3 regions of the Planotetraspora sp. GP83 genome follow, and region 1 is predicted to be linked to each of the others. Evidence: riboswitches for the same ligand, from Rfam matches in the RefSeq annotation. Region 1 holds a riboswitch; each other region holds the start of a gene.
What was found. Region 1 has a riboswitch for cyclic di-AMP ahead of ABH927_RS31810 (coiled-coil domain-containing protein). Riboswitches for the same ligand answer to the same signal wherever they lie in the genome.
Positions count from the first base shown of each region.

Region 2: another riboswitch for cyclic di-AMP. It lies ahead of ABH927_RS06565 (C40 family peptidase); the one in region 1 lies ahead of ABH927_RS31810 (coiled-coil domain-containing protein).
Region 3: another riboswitch for cyclic di-AMP. It lies ahead of ABH927_RS01340 (CHAP domain-containing protein); the one in region 1 lies ahead of ABH927_RS31810 (coiled-coil domain-containing protein).

Region 1 covers NZ_JBGCBZ010000034.1:5,665-15,653, forward strand. Annotated here, with positions in the region: gene ABH927_RS31785 (SpoIIE family protein phosphatase) at 1-1,000, shown strand, start outside; gene ABH927_RS31790 (TIGR03086 family metal-binding protein) at 1,088-1,660, shown strand; gene ABH927_RS31795 (50S ribosomal protein bL37) at 1,712-1,789, opposite strand; gene ABH927_RS31800 (DeoR/GlpR family DNA-binding transcription regulator) at 1,948-2,754, shown strand; gene galT (galactose-1-phosphate uridylyltransferase) at 2,751-3,809, shown strand; cyclic di-AMP (ydaO/yuaA leader) riboswitch at 3,881-4,017, shown strand; gene ABH927_RS31810 (coiled-coil domain-containing protein) at 4,055-4,966, shown strand; gene ABH927_RS31815 (DinB family protein) at 5,119-5,628, shown strand; gene ABH927_RS31820 (RIP metalloprotease) at 5,677-6,981, opposite strand; gene ABH927_RS31825 (LuxR C-terminal-related transcriptional regulator) at 7,125-7,778, shown strand; gene lanKC (class III lanthionine synthetase LanKC) at 7,795-9,989, opposite strand, start outside.
Region 2 covers NZ_JBGCBZ010000003.1:374,051-384,039, forward strand. Annotated here, with positions in the region: gene ABH927_RS06545 (glycoside hydrolase family 36 protein) at 1-1,078, shown strand, start outside; gene ABH927_RS06550 (glycosyltransferase family 4 protein) at 1,044-2,240, opposite strand; gene ABH927_RS06555 (hypothetical protein) at 2,480-3,433, opposite strand; gene ABH927_RS06560 (NAD(P)H-binding protein) at 3,573-4,325, shown strand; gene ABH927_RS06565 (C40 family peptidase) at 4,413-4,904, opposite strand; cyclic di-AMP (ydaO/yuaA leader) riboswitch at 5,026-5,184, opposite strand; gene ABH927_RS06570 (NlpC/P60 family protein) at 5,494-6,438, opposite strand; gene ABH927_RS06575 (NYN domain-containing protein) at 6,599-7,915, opposite strand; gene ABH927_RS06580 (GNAT family N-acetyltransferase) at 8,055-8,621, shown strand; gene ABH927_RS06585 (BMP family ABC transporter substrate-binding protein) at 8,721-9,761, shown strand; gene ABH927_RS06590 (ABC transporter ATP-binding protein) at 9,764-9,989, shown strand, end outside.
Region 3 covers NZ_JBGCBZ010000001.1:264,233-274,221, reverse strand. Annotated here, with positions in the region: gene ABH927_RS01350 (serine hydrolase domain-containing protein) at 1-145, shown strand, start outside; gene ABH927_RS01345 (alginate lyase family protein) at 155-1,348, opposite strand; cyclic di-AMP (ydaO/yuaA leader) riboswitch at 2,084-2,218, shown strand; gene ABH927_RS01340 (CHAP domain-containing protein) at 2,293-2,910, shown strand; gene ABH927_RS01335 (SRPBCC domain-containing protein) at 2,886-3,416, opposite strand; gene ABH927_RS01330 (helix-turn-helix transcriptional regulator) at 3,418-4,491, opposite strand; gene ABH927_RS01325 (epoxide hydrolase family protein) at 4,555-5,670, shown strand; gene ABH927_RS01320 (ArsR/SmtB family transcription factor) at 5,883-6,773, shown strand; gene ABH927_RS01315 (hypothetical protein) at 6,891-8,060, opposite strand; gene ABH927_RS01310 (NAD-dependent epimerase/dehydratase family protein) at 8,215-8,874, opposite strand; gene ABH927_RS01305 (aldo/keto reductase) at 9,137-9,989, opposite strand, start outside.

The DNA.
Region 1 (9,989 bases):
CCGCTACCTACCGGCCAGTGACCTGATGGGCGTGGGCGGCGACTGGTACGACGTGATCCCCCTGCCGGGCTGCCGCTCGGCCCTCGTCGTGGGCGACGTCATGGGCCACGGCACGCGGGCCGCCGCCACCATGGGCCAGCTCCGTACGGCGGCGCGCACGCTGGCGAGCCTCGACCTGCCGCCCGACGAGGTGCTCTTCCGGCTCAACCTGATGAGCCAGGACCTCGACCCGACCCAGATCGCGACCTGCGTCTACGCCGTCTACGATCCGGTGACGCGCAACTGCGCCTTCGCCCGCGCCGGGCACGTTCCCCCCGTGCTGATCCACCCGGACCGCTCCACGGAAATCATCGAGCTGCCGTCGGGGCTCCCCCTGGGCATCGGCAGCGACCCGCTGGAGATGCGCGAACTGGTCCTTCCGGCCGGCAGCGTCCTCGCCCTCTACACCGACGGCCTGGTGGAGAGCCGGGAGCGGGACATCGACGCCGGGATCATGGCGCTGCGCCGCCTGCTCGCCGGGCCGGTCGAGGACCTGGAGGACATGTGCGACGTCACGATCAGCAGCCAGCGGCCCGGCCACGAGCGTGACGACATCGCGCTGCTGCTGGCCCGCGTCCGGGACCTGGACCCCGACGAGGTGGCCTCCTGCCCGTTGCCGGCCGACCCCCGGTTCGTCGCGCACGCCCGCCGCTTCGTCCGGGCCACGCTGGCGTCCTGGCGGCTCGGCGCCCTGTCCGACAGCACCGAGCTGATCGTGAGCGAGCTCGTCACCAACGCCCTCAAGCACGGGTGGCCGCCGATCGAGCTGCGGCTGCTGCGCGGCCGGACGCTCGTGTGCGAGGTCGCCGACGGCTCGCCGGTGAGCCCCGCCCCGCGAGCGGCGGCCTCCGACGAGGACACCGGCCGAGGCCTCCAGCTCGTCAAGCGGTTCGCCTACCGATGGGGCACCCGTCCCACCACGTTCGGAAAGATCGTCTGGGTGGAGCAGAACCTCCATTGACCCCGTCGTTCCCAAGCCGGCGACCGAGTATGACCTGATCATTGGGAAGAGTTACGGTCGAAGGGAGGCTCCTGGGCGAGGAGGGACATGATGATCGATATCCGTGAGGCGTACCGCCGGGCGTTGGACGGCTTCGGGAACCGGCTCCACCTCGTGGCGGACGACCAGTGGGAGCTGCCGACCCCTTGTGTGGACTGGGACGTGCGGGCGCTGGTCAATCACATGGTGAACGAGAGTTTGTGGGCGCCGGAGCTGCTGGCCGGGCGGACGGTCGGCGAGGTGGGCGACGCCTACGACGGCGACGTGCTGGGCGACGACCCCATCAAGGCGTTCGAGGCGTCGGCGCAGGGCGCCGTCCAGGCGGTGTACGCCGAGGGCGCGCTGGCGAGCGTGACGCATCTTTCGTTCGGCGACGTGCCGGGAGAGGACTTCATCAGTGAGCTGTTCGCGGACGCCTTGATCCACACGTGGGACCTGGCCCGGGCGATCGGCGGGCCGGAGCGGCTCGACCCCGAGCTGGTCGAGGCGTGCGCCGAGTGGTTCGCCGAGGCGCAGGAGGGCTACCGCCAGGCGGGAGTGATCGGGGACCACCGGGACGTGCCGGCCGACGCCGACGCGCAGACCCGGCTGCTCGCCGCCTGGGGCAGAAGGAACTGGTAGACAGGCCCACCGGAAGGCTAGCGCGCAGGCCTCCGCAGGCCCGCCGGAAGGCTAGCGCCCAGTGGGCCGCTTGCCGTGGTTCGCCTTCTTCTTCTTGCGTGCCTTGGACTTGCGTGCCCGCTTCCCCATCGCCGACCGCCTTTCCGCCGTCGTACGGCTCCGCTTTCCACTGTCCTCCAGGGCTAACGGGTTGCCTAGGCCTTCCGTGCATCTCCCGTCACCAAGATTCAACATTTCACCGTTGGCAAGGTGGCATAATTTGTTTGAATCTGTTGATAGGAGCGGTGATGCTGGCCCAGCAAAGGCAGCAGGCGATCTTGGAGCGGGTCCGCAGGACGGGCGGCGTGCGCGTCGCCGAGCTCGTGCGCGATCTCGGGGTCTCCGACATGACGATACGGCGGGATCTGGAGGTGCTGGCCGACCGGGGGCTGGTGGAGAAGGTCCACGGCGGGGCCACCGCCGCCGGCACGGGCTCCACGGAGGAGCCCGGCTTCGCCGCCAAGTCGATGCGGCAACAGCCCGAGAAGGAGGCCATCGCCCGGAGAGCCGCCGAGCTCGTACGGCCCGGCACCGCGGTGGCGCTCTCGGCCGGCACCACGACCTGGACCCTCGCCCACCACCTCGTGGACGTGCCGGAGCTGACCGTCATCACCAACTCGGTGCAGGTGGCCGACGTCTTCCACCGGGCGGCCAGGTCCGACCAGACCGTTGTGCTGATCGGCGGCGTCCGCACGCCGTCGGACGCGCTGGTCGGCCCGGTGGCCGTCGCCGCCGTCCGCTCCCTGAACGTCGACACGCTGATGCTGGGCGTCCACGGGATGAGCTCCAGGGCGGGCTTCACCACGCCGAACCTGCTCGAAGCGGAGACCAACCGCGAGCTCGTCGCCGCCGCGCAGCAGCTCGTCGTGCTGGCCGACCACACCAAGTGGGGCACGGTCGGCATCAGCACCATCGCCGACCTGGAGCAGGCCCACGTGCTGGTCAGCGACACCGGCCTCTCCGAGGAGGCCCGGGCGGAGCTGTCCGATCACGTGGGAACGCTCCTGCTCGCGGAACCGTCCACGCACGCCGAGCTGGAGGCAGCGGCACTGTGAAGCGCACGATCACTCATCTCGCCGATGGCCGGGAGCTGCTCTACTTCGATCGGAGGGACGACGCCGACCACAGCGCGATCGACACGCGTGACCTGCCTCCCCGGCCGCTGGCGTCCGAGCTGCGCTACGACCCGCTGATGGACGAGTGGGTGGCCGTCGCGAGGCACCGGCAGACCCGGACCCACCTCCCGTCGGCCGACGAGTGCCCGCTGTGCCCGGCCCACCCCGGCTCGGAGATCCCTTCCTTGTACGACGTCGCGGTGTTCGAGAACCGCTTCCCGTCGTTCAGCTTCAACATCGGGGAGTACGAGGAGGTCGGCGGTCTCAGCCAGGTGCGGCCGGGGATCGGGCGCTGCGAGGTCGTCTGCTTCACCCCGGTCCACGACGCCTCCTTCAGCTCGCTGAGCGACGACCAGGTCGAGCTCGTCATGGAGGCCTGGGCCGACCGCACGTCGGAGCTGTCGGCGCTGCCCGGTGTGGAGCAGGTCTTCTGCTTCGAGAACCGCGGGGCCGAGATCGGCATCACGCTCCCCCACCCTCACGGCCAGATCTACGCCTACCCCTATGTCACGCCCCGGACGCGGCAGATGCTCGAGGCCGCCGCCCGGCACCAGGGGGGCAACCTGTTCGCCGACGTCCTGGCCGCCGAGCGGAAGGGGCCGCGCGTGGTGGCCTCCAACGAGCACTGGACCGCGTTCGTCCCGGCCGCCGCCCGCTACCCGTTCGAGGTCCACCTCTACCCGCACCGGCGGGTTCCGGACATCCCCGGGCTGTCCGCCGAGGAGCGCTCCGCCTTCGGGCCGCTCTACACGGACGTGCTGCGCCGCCTGGACGGGCTGTTCGGGGTCGCCATGCCGTACGTCGCGGCCTGGCACCAGGCGCCGGTCTCCCACGGGCGCGACCTGGCCTATCTCCACCTTCAGCTCTTCAGCATCCGGCGGGCCGCGAACAAGCTGAAGTATCTGGCGGGTTCGGAGTCGGCGATGGGCGCCTTCGTCAACGACGTGCTCCCGGAGGAGGCGGCCCGGATGCTCCGGGAATCGGTAACGAGTTGATCTCTGATTGATTGCGACTTGGACTGGCTAGAGCCCATTCTTTACCACTACTATCCCTTGCACCGGCTGACACAGCCGGTGCGCCTAATCCCGGGCGCCTCGCCCGGGAGCCGGGGACCCATTAGATCCCGGGGTGAAGGCACGCGTGTGCCCGGGCTCCTCCAGCCCGAACCCGTCAGCTAACCCGGCCGGCAGATGGAGAGGAGTGGGCTCTGCCCCGCGCATTCCCCCTGGTCGCCGCTGCGGTGACGGCCGTCCTGCTCGTTCTCGGTACGGCTTCCGCCGGCAACGCCGCCCCCAAGCCCAGCGAGGGCCGGCTCAAGAAGCAGCTCGCGGCACTGGAGAAGCAGGTCAACGGTCTGATCGCCGACTACAACGCCACCCGGGTCGAGCTGGCGAAGGCCCGGCAAACGGAGAAGACCGCCCGCGATCGGCTCGCAACAGCCCAGGCCGACTACGCCACCGCGCAGCGGCAGGTGGCGCAGATCGCCGGGCTCCGCTACCAGACGAGCACCGCGTTCATGGCGCCGCCCGACCCGGCGGCGTCGGCGGTGGTGGACCAACTACAGGCGGAGCAGGCCGCGGCGGTGAGCCGGTTCGCCCAGGTCCGCACCGATCGCCAGCGGGCGGCCGACGCCGCCGCGGCGCTGACCACGCAGCTCAAGTCGCAGTCGGACAAGGTCGCCGGGCAGCGCGAGGACGCCGAGAAGCTCATCGGGCAGATCAAGGACAACCTCGCGCAGCTCATCCCGATCGCGCCGGACCGGCTGGCCAACGGCTCCTGGGCTCCCGAGTTGCCCGTCGGCGCCGACAACATCACGCCCCGCATGCGGCTCATGCGGGCGGAGGTCGAGAAGCACTTCGCGCTGAAGTACACGGTCGGCTGCTACCGCGGCGAGAGCAGCGGCGAGCACCCGCTGGGCCGCGCCTGCGACTTCATGATGAGCTCGGGCGGCATGATGCCGTCCGCGGACATGAAGGCACTGGGCGACACCATCGCCGCCTGGGCCATCAAGAACGGCCCCAAGCTCGGCGTGATGTACGTGATCTGGAAGCAGCGGATCTACAATCTCGGCAGCCCTGGCTGGCGGCCCATGTCCGACCGGGGCGGGATCACCGCCAACCACTACGACCACGTGCACATCTCCATGTACTGACCCCGATCTCCCAGAGCCGGCGGTCTCCGAAGCCATCCGTCCCACCCCACGATCACGCGGGTGTGCGCGCCCCGCCCCCGCGGCCCGCACACCCGCGTGATCACATGAGAAACAATGTGACATCGATCAGGTGTTCGGGCAGGATGCCGTGAATGACTGACACACGGATCGACCCGCCCCCGGTCGCGGACGAGCGGGAGATGCTCACCTCGTGGCTCGACTGGCACCGCGAGACACTCGCCGTCAAGTGCGCCGGCCTGACCGAGGAGCAGCTCCGCCTGCGCTCCGCGCCGCCCTCCACCCTGTCGCTGCTGGGCCTGGTCCGCCACATGGCCGACGTGGAGCGCAGCTGGTTCCGCAGGCGCTTGAACGGCGAGGACCTCGACTTCATCTACTTCAACGAGGACGACCCGGACGGCGAGTTCGACAACGTCGGCACAGCCTCCGCCGAGGAGGCGTTCGCGACGTGGCGGGCCGAGGTGGACGGCGCCCGGGCGGCCGCCGCCGCGTGCCCCGACCTCGACACGCTCGCCAAGCGGGAGCGCGAGGGCGTGCGCTACTCGCTCCGCTGGATCCTCGTCCACATGATCGAGGAGTACGCCCGGCACAACGGCCACGCGGACATCCTCCGCGAGCGCATCGACGGCGTCACCGGCGAATAGCCGTACGGCGACCGCCGCCAACCCGCCTCACCCGAGATCAGCCGGAGATCAGCCGGAGATGCGGACCGGGTTGACGAGGTCGGCGTAGATGAGCAGGCCGCCCATCACCAGCAGGAGCGCGGCCATCGCGTACGTGAGGGGCAGCGCCTTAGCGACGTCCACGTAGCCCGGCATGGGCCGCCGCCGCACGCGGGCGAAGACGCGCTTGAGGCCCTCCCAGAGGCCGCCCGCGATGTGGCCGCCGTCGAGCGGCAGCAGCGGGATGAGGTTGAACATGCCCACCGCGAGGTTCAGCCCGGCCAGCAGATTGATGAAGAAGATGATCTTGTTCTCCGGGGAGAGCTCCGACGCGGCGATCTCACCGCCGATCCGGCCCGCGCCGACGATGCCGATCGGGCCGTTGGGGTCGCGCTTCTCCCCGGAGAACGCGGCCTGCCAGACGCCCACCATCTTCTTCGGGATGTTCACCATCGACGCCGCGGTGCGCTTGGTGAGGTCCCACATCTGGCCCACGACGTAGCCCGGGCCCTGCTTCTCGATGACGGCGGTGGGCGCCACGCCCAGGAAGCCGACGTTCTTGTCGATCTTCGCGGGGTCGTCGAGCGCGGGCCGGTCCTGGGCGATCAGGTCGACGTTGACGGTCATGTGCTCGCTCGCGCGGTCGACGCCCAAGGCGGTCGTCCCCGCGCCGTGCGCCCGGATGAGCCGGGTCGCCTCCTCCCACGAGCTCACCGGGGTTCCCGCGACCGACGTGATGCGGTCGCCGGGACGCAGGCCGGCCTTGGCGGCGGGGGTGAGCGGATCGCTGGGCCGGCACTCGCGCTTGTCCGCCTGGGCGGCGGGGATCACGCACTTCGACACCGAGGACACGGTCGGCTTGAGCACCTGGATCCCAAAGCCCATGATCACGATGGCGAACAGCACGAAGGCGAGGACGAAGTTCATCGCCGGCCCGCCGAACATGATGATGACCTTCTGCCACCACGGCTTGCGGTAGAAGACCCGGCCCTGGTCACCGGGCTTGATCTCCTCGGAGGCGACGGCCCTGGCGTTCTCGATGAGCCCCTGCCACGGGCCGGTGGAGACGCTGCGCAGCTTGGTGGGGTCGTCGTTCGGGCGGGGCGGCAGCATGCCGATCATCCGGATGTAGCCCCCGAGGGGGATCCACTTCAGGCCGTACTCCGTGTCCCCGCGCCTGCGGGACCACACCGTGGGGCCGAAGCCGACCATGTACTGCGTGACCCGGACCCCGAAGAGCTTGGCCGGGACCAGGTGGCCGATCTCGTGCAGCGCGATGGAGACCAGCAACCCGACGAACAGAACCACGAACCCGGCCGCGGAGAGCCAGCTCATCAGCGCGTACCCCCGAGTCGGAGAAAGTGCCCTGCCAGACGTCGCACCCTTCGAGGGTAGCCCACTGCGCTCCCGGGCGGCCCGGTTCCGCGGACGGTTCGGCTTGCGAGGGGTTGACCGAATAGGGACACTTCGTTGACACTATGCATCCGGTCGATCACCCTGTGAGAGACCGTCCTGAGGGGAGCGCCTTGATCCGGATCCTGGTTGCCGAGCACCTTCCGTTGGTGCGGAGAGGCCTCGTGGCCTCGCTCGACAGCGAGAGCGATCTCGAGGTGGTGGCAGACGTCGGCTCGGGGGAGGACATCGTCCCGGCCGCGCTCGACGTCCGCCCCGACGCCGCGGTGATCGACGTCGATCTGCCCGGGGTGGACGGGCTGAGCGCCGCCGCGCGGCTGGGCGAGAAGGTGCCCCGCTGCCGGGTGATGATCCTCTCGGGCCAGCCCAACCCGGGGCACGTGAGGCGGGCCTTCGCGGCCGGGGTGCTCGGCTACATGAGCATCCAGGTGGCGCCGGAGCAACTCGCCGACGGCATCCGCCGGATCAGCGCGGGACGCCGGGTGGTCGACTCGGACCTGGCGGTCGCCGCGCTGGAGGCCGCGGACAACCCGCTGACCCCCCGCGAGCTCGACGTCCTGCGGATCGCGGCGGGCGGAGCGCGGTCCAAGGAGATCGCCGACCAGCTCTTCCTCTCGGTCGGCACGGTCCGCAACCACCTGTCCCGGATCCTGTGCAAGACGGGCGCCCGCAGCCGCGTCGACGCCGTCCGGATCGCCACCGACGCGGGCTGGCTCTAGGGACTGGATCCAGTCGCTAGACCTCCACACGCGACCGGCCCGGCTCGCCGAGGTTGAGCGCCGGCATGGCGCCGCCGAGGAACGGCAGCCGCACCGGCTCTCCGTGCAGGGCCGCGCCCACCGCCAGCAGCACCCCGGCCGTGCCGGTGGCGAGGTCCATGGACAGGCGCAGCAGCCGCTCGCCGGGAAAGGCCAGATGGCCTTGGTAACCGACCGCGTGCCACGACAGGGCCGCGAGCTGCCGGGCGGCCTCCGGGTCCTCCCGCCCCCAGCCGCCGGCCCGGTCCCTGCACAGGTACGCGAGGATCCCGGCCCGGCCGGAGAACAGGCCGGACTGGAGGTAGAAGTGCGACCGGGCGGCCCTGTCCAGCCGCTCCCGGGCGGCCGTCAGCTCGGGATCGGCCCGGTAGTGGAGGAGCTCGCCGAGCACCCAGCAGATCCCCACGCTGCCCCGGTCGAGGTAGGGCGTGGTCCGCCAGCCCTCGTTGACCTGGAGGGAGCCGTCGGTCTGGACGACGCAGCGGCGCAGGTCCTGCCGGAGGGCCGTCTCCGCGTGGTCGAGCCACTGGACGTCGCCCGTCTTCTCGTAGAGCCGGAGGAACAGCAGGGCCGGCCCGGACGAGCCGTACATCAGACCGGCGTACGGCACGGCGCCGCCGCTGATGCCGGCCACCCGGCGGGGCAGCCGGTCGACCACCAGGGCGGCCGTGTCGAGGGCCTCACGCAGGTCGCCGAAGTAGACCTGGTTGAGCCCGATCCCGGAGAGCCCGCCGTACAGGTCGGTGCCGAGGCTGAGATGGCGCCGCCTCCCGGCGATGTCGAGGACCTCCAGGGCGGCCTGGTGGTGGCCGAGGTGCGCCAGGGTGTGGGCGACGCCGTGCAGGCCGTCGTAGAAGCCGATCCGGGGGCCCTCGGACGCGCGGCCGCCGAGCGCCCGCGCCCGCTCCAGCAGCCACTGCTCGTGGTCGGGGAAGCGGCCCGCCCCGGTGACGTGCAGCGCGTAGAGCACGCCCGCCGCTCCGTGGGCCAGCCCCAGGCCGCCGCCGTCGAACTGGGCGATGTCGCCGGGGAAGAGGCGGTCGTCGCGCTCGGGGGTGGCGGAGGCCAGGATCGCCTCCGTCATGGAGGCCCTCATCTGCCGCCAGGTGACCATCGCGGGGCTCCTACGGCTCTCGCCCCCACCGGCGATCCGTACCGCCGGCCGGAGGAAGCCCTCGCCGACCGGAAAGCACTGGCGGATCACCTCGGCGAGCTCGGCGGCCTTGCCCCGGTCCAGCGCGAACAGCTCGGTGATCGGGAGGAAGAGCGCGAACCGCAGGCAGGCCAGCGCGTACCGGTCGATGTCGAAGCCGGTGACGCCGGGCGGCGCCGCGAACCCCGGGCCGGCGAGGCCCGCGCCGCCCGCCTCCATGACCGGCCGGGCGGTCTCGAAGTCGATCAGCGTGACGCCGCCGTCCGGACGGATCATGATCGTCGACATGTCCAGCCCGCCGAAGACGAGGCCGTTCATGTGAATCTTGGTGACGGCGTCCTCCGTCTTGGCGCAGATCTCGGCCACCCAGTCGGCATGGCGTCCGAGGCGGGCCTCCCAGTCGGCCTCCAGAGCGCCGCCCAGGGGATAGCGAGCACCGAACGCGCTGCTGAGCGGCTCTCCGGGGACGAGCTCCATCGCGAGGTAGTGGTGCTCGCCCACGGTGAAGTGCGCCTTGATCTCCGGGGCCACGCCGAGGCCGGCCAGCCGTTCGAGCGCGTCCCGCTCCCGCGCCAGACGGGTGACCGCGTCGGCTCCGCACGCGTCCAGACCGGCGTGGGGCCGCGCCTCCTTGAGCACGACCCGCTCCCCCGTACGGGGATCGGTCGCCAGGTGGACCGTGCCGCCGTTCGTCCGGTGCAGGACGCTCTCGACGCGATAGGGCAGGTCGAGCGGCCTCTCCTGCGCGGCCAGATGCGGGCGGAGGAAGGAGGGGATCGTCACCCACGGCGGCGGCGTGAAGGAGGAGTCGCGGCGGTCGGGGACGAGGGTGCCGTCCGGAGCGGCGATGGCGGGCTCGATCCGCCCGTCCTCGGTGACACGGTGGCGCTCGGCGATGCCCCCGTAGCGGACGTGCAGCGGGCCCCTGCCGTACCTCAGGTCGCTGAGGACGGCGGGGCCGGGCTCCCCGTCGAGCATCTCGCCCAGCTCGCGCAGCGTCGTCTCCAGTTCCGCCTCGT
Region 2 (9,989 bases), on a different contig from region 1:
CACGAGCGTCGCCTCCATCCGGGCGGAGCTGTCCGGCGACCGGCTGACCGTCAGCGCCGACGGGCCGGTGGACGTCCAGACTCACGCCGGGCCGATGTACCAGGCCCTGGCCGCCTGGGCGGACGGCTTCGCCGTACGGGCGGGGAACGGGCCGATCCGGCCCGGGCCCACGGCGTGGTGCTCCTGGTACCACTACTTCGAGAACGTCACCGAAGCCGACATCGACGAGAACCTGCGGGCGATCACCGACGCGGAGCTGCCCGTCGACGTGCTGCAGATCGACGACGGCTGGGAGGCCGAGATCGGCGACTGGCTCGACCTGTCCGACCGGTTCGCCTCACTGGAGGCGCTGACCAAGCGGATCAAGGAGGCGGGCCTGCGCGCCGGGATCTGGGTCGCGCCGTTCCTCGCCGGGTCGCACAGCGCCCTCGTCCGCGACCACCCCGAATGGCTGATCGGCCACACCGCCGGGGAGCCCGCCGACGCGGGGCACAACTGGGACCAGGACCTCTCCGCACTCGACGCCACCCACCCGGGGGCCGCGGCCTACCTGCGCGACACGTTCGGCATGCTCCGTGAGGCCGGTTTCGACTACTTCAAGATCGACTTTCTCTACGCGGGGGCGCTTGACGGGCCGCGGCACTCGGGAGCCGGCCCGCTCGACGCGTACCGCGAGGGGCTGCGGGTGATCAGGGAGGCCATCGGGCCGGAGTCGTACCTGCTGGGATGCGGCGCGCCCATCCTGCCCAGCGTCGGCCTGTTCGACGCGATGCGGGTCTCCGCCGACACCGCCCCGAAGTACGAGCCGTGGTACGGCGACCCCGCCCTGCCGGGCCAGCTCGGCGCGGCGCTGTCCACCATCGGCCGGGCCTGGCAGCACGGCCGGTTCTGGGTCAACGACCCGGACTGCCTGATCGTGCGCCCGGAGGTCGAGCGCCGGGAGGACTGGGCCGACGTGATCGAGCGCTACGGCGGCCTGCGGGTCTCGTCCGACCGGATCGCCTCCCTCGACGACTGGGGCATGGAGACCACGCGACGGCTGCTCAGCGACGTTCCGCCGCCGACCCCGTTCCCGTAGTCCCAGTTGTGTCCGTAGCCCCAGTCGTTCCCGTAGTCCCAGTCGTTCCCGTTGCCGTGAGGAGGCGGGCGAACCGGGCGGCGACCCGGTCCCAGCCCCACTCCTCCTCGATCCAGGCCCGGCCCCGCTCCCCCATCGCGCGGGCGCGGGCCGGATCGGCCAGCAACTCGGCCAGCGCGCGGGCGATCTCGGCGGGCGACGTGCCGCCAACCACCAGGCCCGTCTCCCCGTGCCGTACGGCGTCGGGGGCGCCCCCGGAGGAGCCCGCCACGACAGGCAGGCCGGTGGCCGACGCCTCCAGATAGACGATGCCGAGCCCCTCGACGTCCAGCCCGGCCAGCCTGGTGCGGCACGGCATCGCGAACACGTCCCCCGCGTCGTAGTAGGCGGGCAGGGCGGTCCACGGCACCGAGCCGGTGAACACGACCGACTCCCTCACGCCGTGCCGTGCGGCCGCCCGTTCGAGCGCCTGGCGGGACGGGCCGCCGCCGACCAGCAGCAGCGCCGCGCCGGGGACGTGCCGGAGCACCGCCGGCCAGGCGCGGACCAGCATGTCCTGGCCCTTGCGGGGCACCAGCCGGGAGACGCAGACGACGACCGGCCGCCCCTCCAGGCCCAGCGACTTGCGGATGCCGTCACCGCCCGCCCCCGGGTGGAAGACCGAGGTGTCCACGCCGGGCGCCAGCCGTACGAGCTTGGACTCGGGGATCACCGGCGCGAGCCTGCGGCGCGTGTAGCCGCCGAGGTAGGTCACCACGTCGGCCCCCTCGCCGATGCGGCGGAGCAGGTCGCGGGCGAGCGGGAGCCGCGCCCAGGACGCCTCGTGCCCGTGGGTCAGCATCACGACGCGGCTGGGGCCGGCGGCCCGTACGGCCGGCGCGAGCAGGCCCAGCGGGGCCGCCGCGCCGAAGACCACGGTGTCGCAGTTTCCCGCCAGCGCCGCCGCCGTCCGGGCGACCCGCCGTGTGGGCAGCATGAGCGTGCCGGGATGCCTGACCACCTCGTACGGCTGCCGCGCGTCGAAGGCGTCGCACCCCGCCCACCGGGGGGCGTAGACCGTCACGGACTCCGGCGGCCGCCGCGAGGCCAGCCCATGGACGAACGCCTGGATCCCCCCGGCCCGAGGCGGAAAGTCATTGGTGACGATCAGCGTCCTCCCCATCCCCGCACCCCTTCCCCGTGATCATGCACGCATTCCCGTTTCCGGTCCGCGACCGGCCCATCCCCCGCGCGTGATCATGCACGGATTCCCCGGCGTCCCGCACCACCAGGGCCATTCGCTCGCGTGATCATGCGAAGACAAGGTCGCAATCCGCATGGTGGCAGCTCCACGCGGTGGCCGTTCCGCTTTCGCGGGATAGCGGGGAGTCCGTGCATGATCACGCATGAAGGATCGGCTGGTCACGGACCGGATGCGGGAATCCGTGCATGATCACGGGGAAGGGGGGCGGTGGGGATGCCCAGCTGCTCGGGAAGGGATGCCAGCCAGTCCCGGGTCAGCTCCGCCTGGGTCATGCCCAGCGTCTCCCGCAGGGCTGGGGCGATCCCCGCCCGGTCTTCCTGCCGGCCCGTGTCGTGGTGGCGCAGGGTGTCTTGGTAGCGCAGGGTGTCTTGGTAGCGCAGGGCGGCGCGGTAGAGCTCCACCAGCTTCCGCTCGCCGAAGCGCCCGGCGATGTACCGGCAGGCCAGCCACGCCTCCTCGTACGCCTGTGCCAGCCGTGCCGACCCGGCCCGGAAATCCGCGCGCTCCGGCAGCTCGCGCGGCGCGGAGCCGGCCCGCACCTCGGCGGCGAGCTCGGCGGCGACGGTCCGCGCCGGAAGCCCGCTGCCGAGGTAGCCCACGTAGTCGGCGAAGCCCTCCACGAGCCACGCGGGCAAGTCGCCGGTGAGCGCCGCTCCGGTGGCGACGTGGACCAGCTCGTGGGTGAGCACGACCTGGCGGCCGGTCCGGGTCAGCCGGGCGAACCCGTCCGGCTCGATGATGACCCGGCCCACCCCGGCGAGCGCCGCCAGGCCCTCCACTCGCGCGGGCGCGGCCAGCGCCGCCGCCTGCTCCGCCGTCCCGGGCACGAGGACCACCGCGTCCACCGGGCCCCAGACCCGGGCGACCGTACGGCTCGCGCGGTCGGCCAGCACGGACAGATCGGCGACCAGGCGACGGGGTCCTCCCACGACGATCGTGTGCTCTCCCCTGGCGACGGACGCCTGGGCCCACATCCCGGGGTGCTCCCGGATGATCGCCCGCGCCTCCGGCAGCAGCCGATCGGGCGGCCCGGCCCCGGTGAGCGCGCACAGCAGCCCGCACAACAACCCGCACAGCGGCGCAGCCGCCGCCCCCCGGCCGAGAGCACGCATGCCGAGCATCGTATTGACATCCGCCTCCGCCGGAAGGCGGGGCTCGGGTCGCGCGTCACCGCTCGGCTCCCGGCGGAAAATCAGTGGCGGCGGCCGTTCCGCCGGGAGTTGACTAGGAGCGATCTTCAAAGGAGCCTTAATGATCGTTATCTCGGCCGCGTCCGGCGCGCTCGGCCGCCTGGTCGTCGACCGCCTGCGCACCAGGGGCGACGTGGTCGCCGCCGTCCGCGACCCCGCCCGCGCCCCCGAAGGAGTCCAGGTGAGGCGGGGCGACTACGACGACCCGGCGAGCCTGCGGGAGGCGTTCGACGGGGCCGCCCGGCTCCTGCTCATCTCCTCCCCGGAGCTCGACCCGGCGCGCAGGATCTCCCAGCACCTGGCCGCCGTCGCCGCCGCCAAGGACGTACGGGTCGGGGCCATCGCCTACACCAGCTTCCTGGGCGCCGACACCACTCCGACGGGCGTCACCGAGGCCCACCACGCCACTGAGAAGGCCATCCTCGACAGCGGCCTGCCGTACACGATGCTGCGCCACCCTTACTACAGCGAGGCGTTCCTCCCGCGTGTCTCCGGCGGAGAGCTGACCAGCAGCACCGGCGGGCGGGGGCTCAACACCGCCTTCCGCTCCGACCTGGCCGAGGCCGCCGCCAACGTGCTGACCGGCGACGGGCACCTGGGCCGCGCCTACGACTTCACCGGACCGCTGTGGAGCTACCCGGAGCTTGCCCGCACGCTCGGCCTGACCTACCGGGAGGTGCCGGACGCCGGGCCGGGGCCGATGAGCTGGCTCAACACGCAGGTTCGCATGGGAGCGCTGGAACGTCAGAGCGACGACCTGGAGCGGGTGCTCGGCAGGCCCGCCGAGCACGTCGCCGACCGCCTGCGGAGGTAGGAACGACGAAAGAGGCCGCCCCACGATCAACGATCGTGGGGCGGCCCTTTCACAGCCCGGCGTCCCCGAGGGGGAAACCGGTCTCCGTCAGGTGCCGGGGCGAACGGCTCCGGCGAAGGTGCGCCTGCGGTAGGAGTCCAGCCTGTCGATCCGTACCCGCGCGCCGGTGTGCGGCGAGTGGATCATCTTGCCGTGCCCCACGTAGATGCCGACGTGGCCACCGCCGCTTGTGAAGATGAGGTCACCAGGCTTGAGGTGGCCCCAGGAGATCTTCTTCCGGACGGCGCTCCGCATGGACCATGTCGTACGGGGCAGCCTGACGCCGGCCTTGCGCCAGGCGAACTGGACGAGGCCCGAGCAGTCGAACGCCCGCGGGCCGGTGGCTCCCCACCGGTACGGGTCGCCGATGTGCCTTTTGGCGGCCCTGACGGCCCGCCGAGCCCTGGCCTGCTGGCGTGCGGCCTTGCTCAGCTTCATCTTCTTCTTGGACCTCTTGGCCGACGCCTTCTTCGACGTCGACCGGGTGGAGACGGTCTTCGCGGACGTCGCCGTGGCCACCTTGGTGACCGTGACTGCCACCGTGTCGGCCGACGCGGGAGGTACGGAGATGGCTCCGACTGAAGCGGTCAGCGCGACGCCCCCCAGGGAGAGGCGGGCAATACGGGACAGACGTGCGGGGGTGGTAGACAGGATCTCTCCTATGGTCTTCCGCTTGCGCCTACCGGGTTAGCTGACGGATTCGGGCGGGGAAGTCGCCCTACGGCGCTGTGAGCGCCGATTCACCCCGGACCTTCATGGAAGGTCGAATGGTTCCCCGGCTCCGTGCCTCCTGACTGCACGGACTCGGCAAGGTCACCGCCGCCACAGAGATCCCTCGGGGGGATGGCTGTTGACGACGACGGCGACACGTGGATTTTTCGGTGGGAAATCGGCCGGGTGGCCGAACTTCCGACGGGCATGGCGTGCTCGCCGCGGGCCAGAAGCTACCTAGCGATTCCCGCTTCAGGCAAAGCGCGGACCATGAATGAAGATCGAATGAGGTCGGAGGTAAAGAGAAAACCGCAGCATACCCATACGGAATTTCCCAAAATGTGATGCTGCTCACAATTCGCGCAACACAACCTGAAGGCCGTCACATTAGTCACATGAGTCACGGCAGTTAATGATCTTAGGGGCGGACGGCGCCCACGGCGTTGTACTCGGAGAGTGTGACAATCTTCACTACGTCCCCCGTCTGAGGGGCGTGGACGACCTTGCCGTCACCCGCGTACAGGCCCACGTGTCCGTAACCGGCGTGCCAGAGCAGATCACCGGGCTGCAGTTCGTCGAGCGACACCCGGCGGCTCGCGCCCCACGCCCACTGCTCATAGCTCGTCCGGGGCAGGCTGACTCCGCCCGCGTTCCAGGAAGCCTGGACGAGCCCCGAGCAGTCCCACGAGCCCGGACCGGTCCCGCCGTACCGGTACGGCTTGCCGACCTGCTTGTAGGCGAACTCCAGAGCCGCCCGCGCGTTGCCCGACGCCGGGCCGTTGTAGACGACGCCGGGGCTGTTCGGATTGCCGGCGTTGAAGACCCCGAGATCGCGCAGCAGCCGCGTCTGCTGCTTGACGAGCTTCTCGACCTGGTCCTTCTGCTCCGCCAGGTCGGCCTTGACCTTCGCGGCCTGGTCGAACACCGTCTTCTTCTGGTCCCGCCGCTGCTTGAGGCCCTTGATGGCGTTCTCGTACTCCTGGAGCTGCGTCGTCCGCGCCAGGGAGACCTGGTCGAGCGCGGCGAGGCCGCTGAGCGTCGTCTCCGGGGTCGTGCTGTAGAACACGCCGCCCCACGACCCGAAGTCGCCGGTCTGGTAGCTGTTCACGGCGATCGAGACGAGGCCCTCCCGGAGCGCTTCGACCTTGCCGTACCGCTGCTTGTAGTCGTCGTTGAGCGCGCCGTACTGCTTCTTGGCCTTCTTCCACTTCTCGTTGGCCGCGTTGTAGCGGTCGACGAGCTGGTCGGCCTGGGTGTTCAGCTTGTGCAGCTTGGCCTTGACCTGTGCGACTGTGGGCTTGGGATCGGCCTGCGCGCCCGCGATCGGCAGCAACAGAAACGCGGTGGCCAGTCCAGCGGCCACCGGTACACGCCCTCGCACTCAGGCCCCCTGGGAATAGTCCGAAACCCGCGGCGCGACTCTACTCAGGCGATCATGAAGCTTCAACCTATTCGCAGGTATTCACGGCATTCATGACTGAGCGCAAGGGGTACGGGCCGTACCGTAATCAGTCGTACCGTAATCAGCTGCGGCCGAGGCGGCGGAGCAGCAGCGTCGAGGGGACCGGCCGGGCGCCCATCCTCCGCACGGACTCGGCGACCTCCCGATCGGAGGACACGACGGCGATCTGCCTCCCCGCGGGCTCGGCGCGCACCAGTTGCCGGATCAGGTCGTCGGCGATCTCCCCCGGCGCGCTGAACATCACCCGGACCCCGCGCGGCGCCGACACCTGGACCGGCCCGTTCAGCTCGGCGCCGTCGAAGACGCAGGTCACCTCCACCCGGGCCTGTACGGCGAGGCCGCCGAGGCCCGTGAGGAGCCGGGCACGCTGGTCGGCCAGAGTGAGCGACGGATAGCCCGTCTTGGTGACGTTGTACCCGTCGATGATCAAGTGGAGATGCGGGATCGCGAGCAGCTGGTCGAGCAGTTGAGGATCGTCGTTGGCGAGCGCCCGCGCGGGGACCGCGCCGACGCTGGGGGCGCCCGGCGTCACCGCCGTCACGTAGTCGGCCGGCCTGCTGATCGTCGTGGGGAGGGCGAGCTCCTTGCGCAGCCCGGCCGCCGAGTCCTGGAGGGCGTCCATGAGGACGCGGATGCGGGCGTCCTCCACGCTGCGCCCCTCGCGGGCCGCCCGGCGGCTCGCCTCCAGCTGGCGCTCGGCGTCGGCGAGGCGCTCCTTGAGCCTGCGGACCTCGGTCTCGGCCGCGCCGTTCGCGCCAGCGACCTTGGCCCGGGTCTCCGCGGTCTCCGCCTCCAGCTCGGCCGCCCTCGCCTCGGCGGCCTTGACCCGCTCGCGGGCGTCGTGCAGCTTCCGCCGCAGGTCCGAGTTCTCCGCGCGCGCGGCCCTCAGCTGCTCGCGGACCCGGTCCACCTCTTCTTTCGCGGCGGCGCGCTGGGCCGCGAGCTGCTCGCGCAGCCGCGTCTCCGCCTGCTCCCGCTGGGTGCCGATGGAGGCCGCCTGCTCCAGGTCCGCCCGCGCCTGCTCCACCAGGTCCGGCCAGCCCGGCGGGCGCGTCAGGTAGGCGGCGGCGGCGACCAGCACCGGCTCGGCCGCCGGTGGCACCGTGCCCTCGGCGAGGCCGGCCACCAGCTCGGGCCAGGCCGTCTGGATCGCCTCGGCCACCAGCTCGCGGAACTCCTTGTCGCTCTCCAGCTGGGCGGCGATCGGCGCGCTGCCGAGGCGGGCGCGCTTGCGCGGGTCGAACCTCGCGATTCCCCGCAGCGGCGGCGGAACCGTGGCCGCGGGCATCGAGCCCAGCACCTGCGCCGCGAGCTCCACGACATGTAACCGGACCTGCTCGGGCAACGGACGAGACAGGCCCTCTCCGGCTGAACTCATCCAGTCGCTCCTTGTACTTGTCCTTCATCTAAGGGTACGGCTGCCGCGCCCCTGGGAAAGTCGCCTTCGCGATCTCCCCATCCGCGGGCTCCGCGATAACCGTTGGCCTCCCTCGCGGGCACGAACATACGCTTTCCGGATGCTCAAGCCTCCTTACCCCATCGAAACCCCCCGGCTGCTGCTCCGACCCTTCGCCCCCGGCGACCTCGATGACCTGCATTCCTTCCGCTCTCTCCCCGAGGTGACCCGCTACCTCTACTGGGAGCCGCACAGCCGCGAGGAGACGAGGGCCGTGCTGGAGGAGAAGATCGGCGGCTCGGAGCTCCGGCAGGAGGGGCGGGCGCTGAGCGTCGCCGCCGAACTGCGGGAGAGCGGCGCCCTGATCGGGGACCTGAGCCTTTTCTGGCGGAGCCGGGAGCACCGCCAAGGGGAGATCGGGTTCGTCTTCCATCCCGGCCACCAGGGCCGCGGGCTGGCCACGGAGGCCGCGCGGGAGATCCTCAGGCTCGGGTTCGACGGCCTGGGGCTGCACCGGATATTCGGCCGCTGCGACGCGCGCAACACCGCCTCGGCCAGGCTCATGGAGCGCCTCGGCATGCGGCGCGAGGCCCACCTGGTGGAGAACGAGCTGTTCAAGGGCGAATGGGGCGATGAGCTGATCTACGCGATGCTCCGCCGCGAGTGGTCGGAGAGGGCGTCCGGCTAATCCACGTTGTCCGGGTAGGAAATATGTCTATATGCTGCGCGGTGTTGAGCCGGGCATATCCCCCCGGACGGTGGCACTGAAGGAACAAGACGACATAACATGCGAACCACCCTGAAAACCGGCCTCTTCGCTTCTACCGGCGCGGCGCTCGCCCTGGTGCTCGCCGCATGCGGCACGAGTTCCAGCACCGAGGCCGGGTCGTCCGCGCCCAGCAAGTCGGTCATCCTGATCAGCCCGAACCCCGTCGGCGCGAACAGCTTCCTGCAACTCGGCGTCAAGGGCGCGGAGGCGGCGGCGAAGGAGATCGGCGCCTCGTTCAAGCTCTACGAGAGCAAGGACCCGAACAGCATCGCGCAGAACCTCGACGCGGCGGTCCGCGCGAAGCCGACGATCATCGTGGGCATCAGCTTCTCGTTCGACGACGTCTTCAGCACCGTCCCGAAGCAGCACCCTGACCTGCAGTTCCTCCAGGTGGACTCCTGCGCCAAGACGCAGGCCCCCAACCTGACCTGCGTCTCCTTCAAGGAGCACGAGGCGGCCTACCTCGCCGGGGTCGAGGCCGGACTGCTCTCCAAGAGCGGCCAGATCGGCGTGGTGGCCCCCCTCGACACGCCCTTCATGCACCGGTGGATCGAGCCGTTCTTCGCCGGCGCCAAGTCGGTCAACCCCAAGACCGCCGGCACCCCGCTGTACGTGGGTGGCAGCAACCCCTTCAGCGACCCCGCGCGGGCCAAGTCGCAGACCCAGACGCTGATCGGGCGAGGCACGGACGTCGTCGCGGCGTCCGCGTCGGGCGGCAACCAGGGCGTGTTCGAGGCCGTGGCGGCGGCCGGGGCGAAGTCCTTCGGCGTCGACGTCAACCAGTGCGCCCAGAGCCCCGGGAACATCATCGACAACGTCATCAAGCACGTCGACGTTGCCGAGTCGGCCGCGATCAAGGACATCGCGGCGGGCAAGACCGGAGGCACCAAGGTGTACGGCCTGGCCGAGGGCGGCGTCGGCGTCAACGCGCTGGACGGCGACGTGGCGTCCTCGCAGTGCACCGTGGCCTCCAGCCCCGAGGTGATCGCCAAGGTCAAGCAGGTGCGCGACGACATCGTCGCGGGCAAGGTCGCCGTCGCCGACCCGCTGGCGGGCTAGGCATGCCGACCGGCAGCGATGCCGCCCCGGCGGCCGAGCTCGTCGGCGTCACCAAGAGGTTCGGTCCCGTCGTGGCGAACGACGGGATCGACCTCGCGATCGCGCGAGGCGAGATCCACGCGGTGGTCGGCGAGAACGGGGCCGGCAAGTCCACGCTCATGTCCATCCTGTACGGCATGCACCGGCCGGACGCCGGTCACGTCCTCAGGAACGGGTCGCGGATCCGCC
Region 3 (9,989 bases), on a different contig from region 1:
CGGCTACTACGCCGGCGAGACCTTCCAGGTCGTCCGCTCCCCGGCGGGCGTGCACCTCGACGTCAACACGTTCGTCTTCACGCGGGAGCCGTACGGCACGGCGGCCGCCGTGCCGGGCGGCGTCGACTCGGAGGGATGGCGGTAGCCCCGCTCGTCAGCTGGGGTTGCCGGCGTGGGTGAGGGTCTCCCAGGCCAGGAAGTAGTTCGCCCCGGCGGGCCGGTGCTTCTGCACGACCTGCAGGGTGCGCGGCATGCTGTAGCCGAGCCGGCCCGCCAGGGCGTTGTAGCCCACCTCGAACACCGGGCCGATGCCCGTGTTCAGCTTCCCTCCGCACAGCCACGAGGGGACGGCCGCGCCCAGCTCGTACTGCGAGTGGAAGCCCATGGCCAGCCTGAGCCGCTCCTTGCCCTCGGCGTACAGGTCGAGGCCCTGGATGCGGGCCGTCTCGGCGACGTGGATGGCCGCCTCGATGCCCCAGCCGGTGTGGCCGAAGTCGCGGCAGGTCTCCTGCGCCAGACCGTCGACGAAGGTCGTCTGACCCTCCCAGTAGTCGATGATCTCCGCTGACGTGTCGTACTTGCTGCCCGGCGCCTGCTTGGGCAGCGGCCCGTCCGACTTGAGGTAGATGTAGGCGGGCAGGCGGCCCCGCCACGTGGCGACCGCCTTGTCGAAGGCCGTCTTGTCGTCGAGGAACACGGCGATGCCGATCGCCGCGTCCGTCATGATGAGCTCCCAGTTGCCGTTCTTGTTCCGCGCGGCCGTGCCGCCGACCACTGGCAGGTAGACCGTGCGCAGCTTCGTCGCGAACCTCGCGGCGTTGGGCCAGCTCGAATACGTGTGCTTGATCAGCTCCGCGGCCCGGGAGAACGACGCCCCCGCCCAGCCGGTCTGCAGCGGCGCGTTCGAGTTCGTGTGGCTGGTGATCACGGCCGACCACGCGTCCATGATCTCGATCGCCTTCTTGGCGTATGCCGCGTTCCTGGTCAGGTACCACAGCAGGGCGTCGGTGTAGGCGGCCAGGGCGTCGCCCCGCTCGTCGGAGCAGCCGTAGTTGGGGTTGGAGCTCGGCCCGCACTCGACGACGGCCCGCGGCTTGGCCTTGTAGGACAGCGAGGCCAGCGGGCTGGCCTTGACCTGCGCGAACGCCGTCTTCCACGGCTCGGCCGTCAGCTTGGTGCGGACGAAGTCGAGTTGCGCCCTGCTGACCAGCACGCCCGGATGCGTGAACGCGGCCGGCGCCCTGAGGGCGTGTGCTCTAGGGGCGTGCGCCCTGGGGGCGGCCTGGGTGCCGGAGGCCGACGCGATGCCGGGCAGCAGAGTGAGGCCGGTGAGGACGGTCAAGGCCACGGCGGTCAAGGATCCACGTACCGATCGGGGCACGAGAGACAACTCCTTTTGGGGGAACCGTAAATGTCCCAATCCAAGCGATCTCTCGAAATGCCCGTCAACGGGGTGAGGAAGGTTTCCTTACCTTTAACGCGGACCTCAGGGCGCCTTAAGGCAGAGCCTCGCCGGAGGGGTGGTGTTCGCCGCCCCTCCAGGGGGGTCGCGCTGGCCTCTGGGGCCCATGTGAGGCCGATCGGAGTTCGCTGTCAGCGAAACGAGGCCCCTGGCCCGACGCCCCGGACGCGTCCCGATCCGGACCTTCCGGCGCTCGCTCGCGGCCGGTGATGTCGCCGTACGGCTCCCACTCGGCGCGGTGACCTGCGAGATCGCGCTCCGGTGATCGGCGGTGGGACGTCACCGCCGCCGAGCCACGCTGAATCGCCGCTCCGCGCGGGGATTGGAGGCGGCGCGGCCGTGTCTCGGGGTCCACGACCTGAGGCGCTTCCGCACGGCCTGCCGGGGCCGCCGGGCCGGGCGTCACCGGCGGGCGACGCCGTACGGCCCGGGCCCGCGAAAGGGGCCTCCCCACCCTCGATCACCAGCAGGTACACCGAGGACGTGACAAGTAAAACCTGACTTGTCCTTACTTGACCGGTTTCGGTCGGTCTATTACCTTTTAGGCAACTCGGGCATACCTGTCCAAATCTCTGGTCAAGGGTGCCAAGCCTCAGACCGACGCGGTCATCCAGCCGGATGGCCGCCCGGCCGCCGAGTCCGCGTCCGCGCGGAGCCGGGGACCCACCTCTCCTGGGGTGAATCGGCACGTAGTGCCGTAGGGCGTCTTCCAGCCCGAACCCGTCAGCTAACCCGGTAGGCGGCATGGAAGCAAGGGAGTAGACCCCACCATGCGAGCCCTCAACACCTGTATTCGTGCTGCCCTTGTCAGCGGCGCACTCGCTTCGGCGGTGCTGGCAGGAACCACGGCGGCCCACGCGGACGTCGCCGACACACCGCAAGTCACCGAAGTCGGCTACTCGAACGTCACCCCCCTCGCCCAGGCCGCCGCCGGACTGCCCAAGGTCAGCCCGTCCCAGCTGTTGAGCCTCGCTCAGAGCCAGGTCGGCATCAGGGAGAACAGCCTCGGCGGGGGCACCAAGTTCCAGGCCTGGTACATGTCCACCCCGCGTGCCCGGCAGACCCTCGCCCGCGACGGCGGCACCCTCGCCGGCTACGCCAACGCCGCCTGGTGCGACATGTTCGTCTCCTGGGTCGGCGACAGGCTCGGCATCACGCCCGTCCTGGGCTCCGACTCCTACACCGTGCAGCACGCCCGGTGGTTCGCCGCCAACAACCGGTGGGGCACCGCTCCCACGCCCGGCGCCGTGGTCTTCTTCGGCTGGAGCGGCGGCAAGTCCTTCGACGACATCGACCATGTCGGCTTCGTCGTCCGCGACAACGGTGACGGCACCATCCAGACCGTCGAGGGCAACACCGGCAACGGCGCCGTCGAGGTCCGGACCCGGTCCGCCGGCTCCGTCGTCGGATACGGCTACCCGTACTACACCGCGACCGACAAGGCCTGACCTCGCCTCATCTCCGCGGTACGGCCGGCGCCTGACGCATGGCCCCGCGGTACGGCCGGACCGTGACACACGCCTCTGCCCTCCCACCGAACCGCGCCCGGACGAACGGTTCCGGGCGCGCTTCGTTGGCGGTACGTGTCCCAGCCGGTCTTTATGGCCTCGTACTCGGTCTCCCAGTCGTCGCCGAGGACGCCGCTCTGCACCATCCGCAGCACGGTGCCGCCGCCTTCGCGTCCCTCGAGGAGATACTCGAACGCCATGAAATTCCCGTCGTCGGGCTCGGCGCCGCGGTGCGCGAGTCGTTTCCCGGGTTCCCAGGCGGTCACGGTGTTCTCCTGGCTCTGGCCGCCCAGGGTCAGCCGTACGATGCCGCCCTCGCCGGGCTCGACCACATTGCGTCCCATGAACCAGGAGTCGACTCCCGGGCCGGTGGCGGTCGCCTCCCACACCTGCCCAGGGGTGGCCTCCAGCTCGACTTCCTTGCGCAGTTCGAACGCGCGGCCCATCTCAAAACTCCTTCGTTCCGGTGGTGGCTGCGGCCTCAGGGCCACCATCATGCCCCGTTGAGGGCGCCGGACTCGCCTTCTCCGGCGCAGCGGGGGTGGCCTTCTCCGGCGCGGCCGCCGGGGTCGCGCGGGCGTAGCGAGCCGCCAGCGCGCGGATGTGCTCCACGAGCTCCGGGGGTTCGGTCACCTCGAAGTCGAGGTCGAGCAGGCCGAGATGGACGGCGAGCGTGTGCACGCTGTCCGCGCCCGTGACCAGGACGCAGGTCTGCCCGCCCAGCGCCTCGACGACGCCGACCGCGGGGTTGACGCGCCCGGACACGACCTCGGCGGGCGCGTGCACGACGACCCGCGCGTGATGACGCCAGGCCGCCGCCGAGACCCCGCGCGCGACGTACGCGGCGGTGCCGCCCTCCGGTGGTTCGCGGGGCGGGAAGCGCGGGCCGGTGGGCGTGCGCGGCTCCACGCGGTCCACCCGGAAGGTTCGCCAGTCCTGACGGTCGACGTCCCAGGCCACGAGATACCACCGGCGGCCCCAGGAGACGAGACGGTGCGGCTCTACCGTGCGGAGGCCGGCCGACCCGTCGTGGCCCCGGTAGTCGAACCGCAGCCGCTCCGAGTCCCGGCAGGCGGCCGCGAGCGCGGTGAGCACGGCCGCGTCCACTTTCGGGCCCGGACGGTCCGCCGGCACGGGCTCGGTGTAGGTCTGCAACGCGTTGACCCGATGCCGCAGCCGGGACGGCAGGACCTGTTCGAGCTTGGCGAGCGCCCGCACGGATGTCTCCTCGATGCCGGCGACGGTCCCCCCGGCGGCGGTCCGCAGCCCGACCGCCACGGCCACCGCCTCCTCGTCGTCGAGCAGGAGCGGCGGCATCGCGGCGCCCGCGCCCAGGCGGTAGCCGCCGTCGGTTCCCCTCGTCGCGTGCACCGGATATCCGAGGTCGCGAAGCCGTTCGACGTCGCGGCGGACGGTCCGCTCGCTCACCTCCAGCCGCTCCGCGAGGGCCGCGCCCGGCCAGTCCCTCCTGGCCTGCAACAGCGACAGCAGACGCAGCAACCGCGCCGAGGTCTCCAACATGGCTTCAAGTCTGCCCGGACTTCAGGACAGGACCTGACCGGAAGGCTCCGTAACGTTGTGGTCATGAGCGAGAACACCGAAATCACCCCCTTCCGCATCGCCGTTCCGCAGGCCGACCTCGACGACCTCCGCGACCGGCTGGGCCGTACCCGCTGGCCGGACGAGATCCCCGGCGCGGGCTGGGACTACGGGGTTCCCGTGGAGTACGTGAAGAGGCTCGCCGAGTATTGGCGTGACGGGTACGACTGGCGGTCCAAGGAGGCGGAGCTCAACCGATACCCGCAGTACACCACGGAGATCGACGGGCAGAACATCCACTTCCTGCACGTCCGGTCGCCGCATGAGGACGCGCTCCCGCTGATCCTCACCCACGGGTGGCCCGGCTCGATCGTGGAGTACCTCAAGGTCATCGAGACGTTGACCGACCCCGAGGACCCGGCGCAGGCGTTCCACCTCGTGATCCCGTCGCTTCCCGGCTTCGGCTTCTCCGGCCCGACCAGGGACAAGGGCTGGAACCGGTACCGCACCGCCAGGGCGTGGGCCGAGCTCATGCGGCGGCTCGGCTACGACCGCTACGGCGCGGCCGGCAACGACGGCGGCTCGTTCGTCTCGCCGGAAGTGGGCCGGGTCGATCCCGAGCACGTCGTGGGCGTGCACGTCACGCAAATCTTCTCCTTCCCCTCGGGAGACCCCGCCGAGTTCGAGAAGATCACCGAGGAGGAGAAGAAGGGCCTGGAAGTGCTGCAGTGGTTCTACGACAACAAGATGTCGTTCAACATCCTGCACTCACAGCAGCCGCAGACCCTGTCGTACGCGATCTACGACTCGCCCGCCGGGCTGCTGGGGTGGAACTCCCAGCTGTTCGGCGACACCGTCGACATCGACGACGACTTCATCCTGACCAACACGATGCTCTACTGGCTGACCGGCACCGCGACGTCGGCCACCCGGTTCTACTACGAGGACGCGCACGCCGAGCACCCCACGGAGCCCACGACCGTCCCGATCGGCCTGGCGATGTTCGGCGGCGACTTCGTCTCCATGCGGACGTTCGCCGAGCGCGACCACAAGAACATCGTGCACTGGAAGTCGTACGAACGGGGCGGGCACTACGCCGCCCACATCGTCCCCGAGGTCCTCGCCGACGACCTGCGCGCCTTCTACGGCGCACTGCGCTGACTCCTGACTCGCCGGCCCTCATGGGCGGTGGGGTGGTGGTTTCTACCCGGCGGTCATCGGCGCGAAGGAGGCCGGTGACGGCCGGGTGGCTCTGCGCCTGCGTGACGGACGCCGCCTGGACGCCCTTCCCGCCGCCTGCCCCGCCGGGCGGCCGTCACCCGGTGAAACAAGAGACGCGCTAGATCGCCATGGCCACGCTGCCTGTTTCGTAGGTGGCCACCTACGAAACAGGCGATCGCGAATTAGTCGAACCATCATTGCGTTATGCAGGCAAATGCCTGCATAATTTGAGTGTGAGGTTCGAAGCGAGAGAGATGGACTCGGTCTTCAAGGCACTGGCCGACTCCACCCGACGACTCCTGCTTGACCGTCTGCGCGAGCACAACGGTCAGACTCTGCGCGAACTGTGCGAACACCTGGACATGGCGCGCCAGTCGGCGACACAGCATCTCGACATCCTCGAGCGGGCCAACCTCGTCACCGTCGTACGGCGCGGACGTGAACGGCTTCATTACCTCAACCCGGCGCCGATCCATGAGATCGAGGAGCGCTGGATCTCGGGGTTCGACAAACCCCGTCTGCAAGCGATCAGTGCCATCAAGAACCAGGCGGAGGAGTACGCCATGACCAACGGATCCACGTCCGTGCCGACCTACGTCTATGTGACCTACATCCGCGCAAGCGCCGAGCAGGTGTGGCAAGCCCTGACGGACGCGGACCTGACGGCGCGCTACTGGGCACACGCCAACGTCTCGGACTGGCAGCCGGGCTCGCCCTGGGAGCACCGACGTGTCGACGGATCAGGCGTCGTCGATGGCGTCGGTCGAGTGATCGAGGCCGCCCCCCCGACACGCCTGGTCATCACCTTCGACGACGCCCCTGGAGCCGAATCGCCAAGAGAACCGTCGGTTGTCACGTTTCTCGTCGAACCACACCAGGACATCGTCCGCCTCACCGTGACCCACGAGAACCTGCCCAACCAGGAGATGCTCAACGGCATCTCGCACGGATGGCCGGCCGTGTTGGCGAACCTCAAGTCGCTGCTTGAGACCGGCGAGGTCCTTCCGCAGGTGCCATGGGAGATGTCCCGCGCGCACGCCTGAGACGGCATGGCCACGTCATAGTCCTTCGACTCGCTCATATCTACACGAAGGGGATTCGATCGCCAGGACGCCGAGGGCTTCCCTCTCGAGCCCGTAGATGCGGCGGATGTCGGCGGCCTAAACACGGTCGTTCAGGCGCAACTCGGCGGTGACGGCGCGCTCGCGAAGCTGGGCCGCCTCGCCTCTGGCCACATCGAGCTGGGCCCGCAGGTCGGCGAGGCGAGCGCGCTCCAGGGCCAGCTCCGCCTGGATCCGCTCCCGGTCCGTGGCAGCCGTACGGGCCTCGCCTGCCGCGCGCTCCGCCTCATCGGCGGCGGCCTGTTCCCGGGACACGGCCTGAGCCGCCTCGGCCGTGGCCCGGGCCGCGTCCGCGACTGCCACCGCGCGGCCCGCCTCAGCCGCCTCCGCGCGGGCGAGCGCCCGATCCCGCTCGGCCTCGGCGAGCGCGACGGCGCGGTCCCGTTCGGCCTCCGCGCGTGACACCGAGCGGTCGCGTTCCGCCTCGGCCGCCTGGGCGCGGGCGACGGCGGCGGCGCTCGCCTGCTCCGCCTCGCGGTGCGCCCGCCGGGCCAGTTCGGCCTGCTCCCGGGCGCTCGCGGCCTCCGCCTGTGCCTGGTCCCGCTCCTGACCTGCCTGTACGGCTTGCGCCGTCGCCTCGCCGACCTCGGCTGCGGCCTTCTCCATCCGCTCGGCGAGCTCACGTGTGGCCTGGTCTCGGGCCGCCTCGGCCGAAGCGGCCCTCCGGTGGGCGTCCTCGGCCTCCTGCCGGGCCCGCCGTTCGGTGGTGGCCGCCTCCCGCAGCGCGGCGAGCGCCTGCTCGCGCGCCGTCTCGGCGTCGGCGAATGCCGTGTCCCGCTCGGCGTTGGCCTCCTCGACCAGGCGCCGCATGTCCTCGGCCTCCCGTCTGGCCTCCTCCGTCGCCGCGCGGGCCAGCCGTACCTGCTCCAGGGCCTGCTCCCGCTCCGTGCGGGCGATGGCGACGCGGGTGTGCGTCTCGGCCTGGATCGCGCTCAGCTTCGCCTCCACGCCGGCCGGGCTCAGCTCCTCCGACAGCACCTGCGCCAGCGGCGCGATGGCCGCCGAGAGGCCCTTCTCCATGCGCTCGTAGAGGTCCTCGACCCGGGCCAGCGCGCCCTCGAGGCCGGGGGTGGCTCGGCGCATCTCGCGCTCCCGCTTCGCCGCCGCCTGGCAGTCGCCCTCGGGGCAGTACTCCTTAGGTCTCCCCCGCCCGGTCCGCTGCTCGATCGCCCCGCCGCAGTGCTTACACGCCGTCGTCCCCACAGACATCGTCACACCATGATCGTAGCCATTTTCTGGATTTCTGGAAATCGGAATCCGGAAACAGAGATCTGTTGCGCTTCTGAGATGACGAATAACTTGGGAGATTGCTAATTCTCGCAAGTAATCCTGCCGCCAGAAGATCCCGCTCGGCACGAACAGCTCACCGACGAAGACCGGCGTGCCTTGCCGCCGCTGTTCTGGGCGCACGCCCACCCGTACGGACGGTTCCGCTTGGATATGGAAAGCCGTCTCGATCTCGGGATCGTCGCCCGTAGAACGCGCCGTACCGCAGGACTGCGCCGCCGGCCTTGAGGACCACGTCCTCGACGTGGCGCATCGCCTCCATCCCCGCGTGTGCCGCCGTCCCCTCCATCAGGTCCAGCGGGTCCTCCTCGGTCTTGACCCATCCGCCCTCGCGGATGCCGTTCCAACTGGCGTAGCCCTGCGCGACGAAATGGGATACGCCGGTCGCCTCGGCCGCGGCCAGCAGGTGGTCCGTCCCCTCGGTGCGCAGCCGGTTGGTGGTGGCGAACCACCGGTCCGGGTGTTTGATATCGGGCTTGCCGGCGTGCGCCATGGAGATCGCGGTCATCTGGTGCACGATCGCGTCCGGCCGGGCGGCCGCCACGGCCTCACCGACCGACACCGCGTCCAGCCCGTCCAGCCCGTCCATCACGACCGCCTCGGCGCCCAGCCGCGCCAGCAAGTCCAGCTTGGCCGCGCTCGTCGTCGTAGCCGTCACCTGGTGGCCCCGGGCCACGAGCTGCGGCACCAGCCGCCGCCCCAGGACCCCGCTCCCACCTGCCACGAACACCCGCATGACCATCACCCTCCTGATTCCAGAACCTGTCTCTGAGACCCGAGACGAGACAGCCCGGCCATCTGTGACATGGGAGGGAAGACAGTCGGGAGAAGATCGTTGGCGGCGCCGCCTGGGACGAACCCGAGACAGGTCCGGCTGCCCGCCGGCACAAGACCAGGCCGCTCATGGGCCGTCCCGGAATACGCCTGATCGCAATGATCAGCTTGGGGTGAGGCGAGCGGCGAGTTCGTCCGCGCCAGGGGTCCCGGAGGGAACGCCGCTAACGCCGGCGGCGGCGTAGCGATGGGTCGAGCAGGGCGGGCGGAGTATCAAACTTTTCCTGTGCGGCAAGGTCGATGCCGGGTGCGACGATCGCGTCGATGGCGTCAAGGATGTCGGCGGAGAGCACCGTGTCTGCGGCGGCGAGCTGCGAGTGCAGGTGGTCCAGCGTGCGGGGGCCGATGATCGCGCTGGTCACGGCCGGGTGCGCAGTCACGAAACCGAGCGCGAGCTGGATCATCGTCAGACCGGCCTCGTCGGCGACCTTCGCCAGCTGCTCGACTGCGTCGAGCCTGGCGCGGTTGGACGGAATGGAGGTGTCGAAGCGCTGCGGCATGAACGTCGAGCGGTTGGTGGCGATTTCCTGGCCCTCGCGGATCGCGCCCGACAGCCAGCCCGAGGCCAACGGGCTCCACACCAGCACACCGAGCCCGTACTGCTCGGTCACGGGCAGTACGTGGGTCTCGATCCCGCGCTGCAGGATCGAGTAGCTGGGCTGCTCGGTGACGTAACGACTCAGATGGTTGTCTCGGGCGGCCCATTGGGCTTGCACGAGACGGTACGCCGGGAAGGTCGAGGAGCCGAAGTAGCGAATCTTTCCCGCGCGCTGTAGGTCGGTCAGAGCCGACAGCGTCTCCTCGTCGCTGGTTGTCGGGTCCCACCTGTGGATCTGGTAGAGATCGACGTGGTCGACGCCGAGGCGGCGCAGGCTGTTGTCCAACTCGGTGACCAACCAGCGGCGCGAACTGCCCTGATGGTTGCGCTCGTCGCCCATCGGCATGCTCGCCTTCGTGGCCAGCACGATGTCTTCGCGGCGGCCGGCGATGGCCTTGCCGACCATCTCTTCCGACTCG